2 regions of the Superficieibacter sp. BNK-5 genome follow, and region 2 is predicted to be linked to the other one. Evidence: predicted binding sites of a transcription regulator. Region 2 holds the regulator's gene; the other holds the start of a gene.
What was found. Region 2 encodes sigma-54, which starts transcription at its own class of promoters, with help from an activator protein. Its sites were predicted from a motif close to GTTGGCACANNTTTCGCTNT; they were not measured.
Positions count from the first base shown of each region.

Region 1 (3,117 bases), 2.0 Mb from region 2:
CAGGCGCCCAGCAGAGAAGGTTTACCGCGGGTGATCCACTCGCCAAATACCCACGCCAGGATAGCGGCCGCCGTGGCGACGACGGTATTCACAAAGGCCAGCGCCGCGATTTCGTTAGCCGCACTGGCTGAGCCAGCGTTAAAGCCAAACCAGCCGACATAAAGGATAGCGGTGCCGGTGAAGACCATCGGCAGGTTGTGCGGTTTGAACGCTTCCTTGCCAAAGCCTACGCGTTTACCAATCAGATACGCGCCCACCAGCCCGGCAATGGCAGCGTTAATGTGAACCACGGTGCCGCCCGCGAAATCCAGCGCGCCGTGGGTCGCCAGCAAACCGCCGCCCCAGACCATGTGCGCAATCGGGATGTAGGAGAGCGTCAGCCAGACCACGACAAAAATCAGCACCGCAGAGAAGCGGATACGCTCTGCCAGCGCACCGACAATCAGGCCAACGGTAATGCAGGCAAAAGAACCCTGGAAGGCAACGTGGATATACTGATAGAAACTACCCATCACTGCCGTCAGCTCGATGTTTTTCAGCATTACCCAGTTGAAGTTACCAAAGAAGCTGTTGCCCTCGCCGAAGGCCAGCGAGTAGCCGTAAATCACCCACAGCACACAAACCAGCGCGAACGTCACCGTTACCTGCGTGAGCATGGAAAGCACGTTTTTCCCGCGGATCAAACCGCCGTAAAACAGCGCAATGCCGGGGATGGTCATAAACAGCACCAGCGCCGTACAAATCATCATAAAGGCGTTGTCGGCTTTATCCGCCACCGCCGGTGCTGCCATGGCGAGACCTGGTAATAGCGCCACCGTCCCCAGAGCCGTTTTGATCGTTGCTATCTTCATTGTCTTGTTCCCTATCACTGTGTGCCAGGAGTTAAAGTGCCGCTTCGTCGGCTTCGCCGGTACGAATGCGAATAACGCGTTGCAGCTCGGCGACAAAAATCTTGCCATCGCCAATTTTTCCGGTGTAGGCCGCTTTGCTGATGACGTCGATCACTTCATCCAGCTGATCGTCAGCGATAGCCACATCAATCTTCACTTTCGGCAGAAAGTTCACGCTGTACTCTGCGCCACGATAAAGTTCGGCATGCCCCTTTTGACGTCCGAAGCCTTTTACTTCGGTCACTGTAAGCCCCTGAATACCAATAGAAGAGAGCGCTTCACGCACGTCCTCGAGTTTAAATGGCTTAATTACCACTGTTACCAGCTTCATAGATCCCCTCCAGTCAGAATTCAGTTTTGGCCGCAGCTCACACGGATGAAGTAAAGCAAGCGGCGTGCCAGAAATGATTTTGTGTGGCGGAGCGCGGAGAATATGCAGGCAGAAAGTGTGACCGGAGTTCAGATTAGGGCTGGTCAAAAAAAACGCACCATGCTGGTGCATGATGCGTTGTGTTATTGCACCAGAAAATCCCGTCGCGAGCGAGATGCCTGAAAGTGGTGCGTCAGGCGCTCAGGGATTCGTTCTGGTTGTCGGACTGTAGTTCTTCTCCGGCAAGCTGGAGTTGATACATCTGCCAGTAACGTCCTTGCGCCGCCAGAAGCTGCTGATGTGTCCCACGCTCCACCGCCAGTCCACGATGCAGGACCATGATGGTGTCCGCGTCAACAATTGTCGACAGGCGGTGAGCAATAACAATCAGCGTGGTCTGCTTACGCACCGCCGCCAGCGCCAGCTGGATTGCCCGTTCCGTGCCGGAGTCGATATTGGCCGTGGCTTCGTCAAGGATCAGGATCTGCGGGGTATCAATCAGCACCCGCGCCAGCGCCAGAAGCTGTTTTTGCCCGACCGACAGATTATTCCCCTGCTCGCCTAGCGGCGTGTGGATACCGTCACTCATTCCGCGCGCCAGCTCCGCAAGCTGGACCGTCTCCAGCGCCTGCCACACCTGTTCTTCACTGATGGCCCGGCCAAGGGTGACGTTGGTGAGGAATGAATCCGCCAGCACCACCGGATCCTGCTGGACCATCGCTACGCCGTGGCGCAACGTCGAGTGACTCAGCGAGGCTAACGGCCGCCCGTCGAGACGGATCTCGCCTTGCGTGAGCGGATAGTTACCCATCAACAGGCTGGCAAGGGTGCTTTTGCCGCTGCCGGTATGCCCGACCAGCGCAATAAAACTGCGCGAAGGGATGTGCAGGTTAATATCCTGCAAAACCAGTCGGTCCTGATGATAGGCAAAAGAGACATTCTCAATATCAATGGTTCCGCTACGCAATGGCTGGTCATCACCGCCGTAATCCTGGCGAGGACGGTCCATCAATTCGAAAACGCGCTCGCCAGCAACTACCGCCTGCTGAAGCATTGACTGCTGGGTCGTCAGCTCAATCAGCGGTTCGTTGAGCCGTCCCAGATAGCTAATGAACGCATACAGCACCCCGACCTCAATAGTGCCGACGGAGGTAAAGCCGAACAGCATCAGTAATCCGCACAGGACCAGCGCGGAGAACAGGCTGAGCAGCGGACGTAATAAAAAGCCGTCCAGCTTCAGGGTTTGCATGCGCGCCTGATAGTGCGCATAGCTGGCTTCACGCATCCGTTCGCCGAAACGCGCCTGCTGGCGGAACTGCTGGATCACGCTCATGCCATTGATGACTTCGTTAAAACCATCGTTGATTTCAGCAAGCCAGGCGCGTACCCGTCTGACAATCGGCGTGCTGTAGCGCTGATAAATCAGCATCACAATGATCACCGCCGGGAAGATGGTGATGGCGACCAGCGCCATCCGCCAGTCAAGGCTGAACATAGCGACCAGCATCGCCCCGACCAGCGCCGCACTGCGCAGTACCGTGGCGACGACGGTGACGTAGAGATCGCGGATCACTTCAGTATCATTCGTGACGCGTGAAATCAGCTCCCCGACAGGCTGGGTATCAAAGGCGCTGAGCGGCTGGCGCAGCGCGGCATCCATCACATCCGTGCGTAATTGCTGAACCACGCCCACCGCGGCCCGATTGAACAATAGCGACTGGGCATAGTGCAGTCCGGCGGCCAGCAACTGAAGGCCAATATAGGCCGCTGCCAGGCCGCAAATCGGCCCCAGCGGTAGCGTGCGTTTTGCGACCATATTATCGATAAAATAGCTGATCAGCAGCGGACCGCTGACTT
Region 1 covers NZ_CP179893.1:2,665,504-2,668,620, reverse strand. The annotation lists gene amtB (ammonium transporter AmtB) at 1-851, opposite strand, end outside; gene glnK (P-II family nitrogen regulator) at 883-1,221, opposite strand; gene ACMGGS_RS12820 (SmdB family multidrug efflux ABC transporter permease/ATP-binding protein) at 1,454-3,117, opposite strand, start outside.
Region 1: glnK (P-II family nitrogen regulator) is a predicted target of sigma-54. The motif match lies at 1,274-1,293, and genes of this name have one in related genera.

Region 2 (3,117 bases):
GGGCAAGTTATCGACGCAGTAAAAGCCCATATCTTCCAGCGCCCGCAGAGCAACGGATTTTCCCGAGCCTGAGCGACCGCTGACGATCATCAGTACCATGTACCGTTTCTCCTCAGTACAGCAAAGGGTAAAGCAAGATCCCTGCTACACATCATCACTATGTTCAGTTTCGGTGATGATCTGATACAACTCTTCATCACTTTGCGCCGCGCGAAGACGGCGACAAATGGTTTTATCCGCCAGCCGTTTTGCCACCAGCGAGAGGGTATGCAAATGCGTTTTCGTCTGGTCGGCAGGTACCAGCAGGGCAAACAGTAGATCCACCGGCTGATTATCAATGGCATCGAAGGCAATCGGCGTTTCCAGTTGCACAAAGACCCCAACCGCACGCAACGTGTCTTCTTCCAGCTTGCCATGTGGAATGGCGAGGCCATTACCGATACCGGTACTCCCCATCTTTTCACGGGTGAGGATCGCCTCAAAGACTACCTGCGGTGGCAGGCTCAGCTGCTTTGCTGCCAGCTCACTGATAATTTCCAGCGCACGCTTTTTGCTCTGGCAGTGAACGTTACTGCGGGTACATTCCTGGTTAAGGACAGTGCTTAGTTGTAGAGCTGAATCATTATTTATCATAATTTCACCTAAGCGTCGCCTGACGCACTACGTGACATCAGGCGAGCACCGGGACAATCAATGTTGTTTCAGTTTATCTTTATGTTTGGTTAGCTGTCGCGCCAGTTTATCAATTAAACCGTCGATAGCCGCGTACATGTCCTGCCCTTCCGCACTGGCATGAATTTCCCCCCCGTTGACATGCAGGGTGGCATCCGAAATGTGAGTCACTTTCTCCACTTTTAACACAATGTAGACCTGATTGATGCGGTCAAAATACTGCTCCAGCTTAGCAAATTTCGTGCTGACAAAATCGCGGAGTGCGTCAGTAATCTCGACATTGTGTCCAGTGATGTTGAGCTGCATAGTGTCTTCCTTATCGGTTAGGTCACACCAGCTGTTTACGCTGGTTAGACGGCGGAATGGATAAAGACTCTCGATACTTCGCAACGGTGCGGCGTGCCACCATAATCCCCTGATCCGACAGCATGGTCGTTAGCTTGCTGTCGCTCAGCGGTTTGGCGGGATTTTCCGCAGCGATCAACTTTTTCACCAGCGCGCGGATCGCCGTCGACGAGGCTTCGCCGCCGCCTTCGGTATTCACATGGCTGGAGAAAAAATATTTCAGTTCAAAAATGCCTCGCGGACTGTGCAGATACTTCTGGGTGGTCACACGGGAAATGGTGGATTCATGCATCTCGACGGCCTGGGCGATATCGGCCAGCACCATCGGTTTCATATATTCTTCGCCCTGTTCAAAGAACGCCTGCTGCTGCTCGACGATACAGCGGCTGACGCGCAGTAGGGTGTCGTTGCGGCTCTCCAGGCTTTTAATCAGCCATTTCGCTTCCTGAAGATTGCTGCGGATATACTGGTTATCCGCATCGTTACGGGTGCTGCCGCCCATCGCCGCGTAGTGCTGATTGATCTGCAAACGCGGAATGCTGTCGGAATTCAGCTCGACCACCCAGTGACCGCTGACTTTGCGTACCAGCACATCCGGAATGACATATTCCGGCTCGCCGGTCTGGATCGACTGACCCGGACGCGGATCCAGCGACTGAATAAGATTCACCGCCTCTTTCAGCACCTCTTCCTTCAGGCGCGTCACGCGCATCAGAGTGCGAAAATCATGGTTGGCGAGCAGATCGAGATGGTTGCTGATGATCAGTTGCGCTTCGGCGATCCAGGGGGGCGTTTTGGTAAACTGTGAGAGCTGGATTAGCAGGCAGTCGCGCAGATCTTTCGCGGCGACGCCAACCGGATCGAACCGCTGTACGCGCTTTAGCACGGCTTCCACTTCGTCCAGACCGATATCGCCATCACCCATGCTTTCGAGGATGTCTTCAACGGAGATAGTCAGATAACCGGTGTCGTCAACCGCATCGACAATCGAGGTCGCAATCGCGCGATCGGTGTCGGAGAAGGGGGTCAGCTCGACCTGCCACATCAGGTAATCCTGAAGCGACTGGGTGGTTTCGCCCTGATAAACGGGCAGTTCGTCATCCTGATAGTCCACGCCGTTACCGGAAGGGGTGCCGGCGGTGTAGATTTCATCCCAGCTGGCGTCCAGAGGAAGCTCCTCCGGCATATCTTTTTGTTCCAGCGCGTCAACGCTGTCCAGCGCTTCGTTGTCCGGAGATTCTTTGGCGTCTATCTCATCGTGAAGATCGGTTTGCTCAAGCAGTGGATTACTTTCCAGTGCCTGTTGGAGTTCTTGCTGTAATTCCAGCGTCGACAGTTGCAGCAAGCGGATGGCCTGTTGCAGCTGCGGCGTCATGGCAAGCTGTTGACTAAACCTTAATTGCAAACCTTGCTTCATATTCAGAGCGATTTTCTCCCGAGTTGAGATCACTGACTTTTTACACTTCATCCTTCAGGTCGCACCATGAATGAGGAAGTGTCTACACCGTATCAGAGTCTGAAGTCTTCCCCAAGATACACGCGCTTAACTTGTTCGTCTTTAAGGATTTCGTCTGGCGTACCGTGGGCGATCAGATGGCCTTGACTCACGATGTACGCTCGTTCACAGACGGCTAACGTTTCACGCACGTTGTGATCGGTGATCAGAACGCCGAGGCCGCTGTCGCGCAGGTGCTCGATAATGCGTTTGATATCGATAACGGAAATCGGGTCAACGCCCGCAAACGGTTCATCCAGCAGGATAAATTTAGGATTCGCTGCCAGCGCACGGGCGATTTCCACGCGGCGACGTTCACCACCGGAAAGGGCCTGGCCGAGGCTGTCACGCAGATGCTCGATATGAAACTCTTCCATCAGCTCGTTCGCGCGGTCTTCCCGCTGTTCTGAGGTCAGATCGTCGCGAATTTGCAGGACGGCCATCAGGTTATCAAACACGCTGAGGCGGCGGAAAATGGACGCTTCCTGCGGCAAATAACCGATGCCGCGACGCGCACGGGCGTGAAGCGGCAGCAGGCTGATGTCTTCATCGTCGATAATGATATTGCCCGCATCGCGCGAGACGATACCCACGACCATATAGAA
Region 2 covers NZ_CP179893.1:706,427-709,543, reverse strand. The annotation lists gene rapZ (RNase adapter RapZ) at 1-99, opposite strand, end outside; gene ptsN (PTS IIA-like nitrogen regulatory protein PtsN) at 145-633, opposite strand; gene hpf (ribosome hibernation promoting factor) at 691-978, opposite strand; gene rpoN (RNA polymerase factor sigma-54) at 1,001-2,434, opposite strand; gene lptB (LPS export ABC transporter ATP-binding protein) at 2,527-3,117, opposite strand, start outside.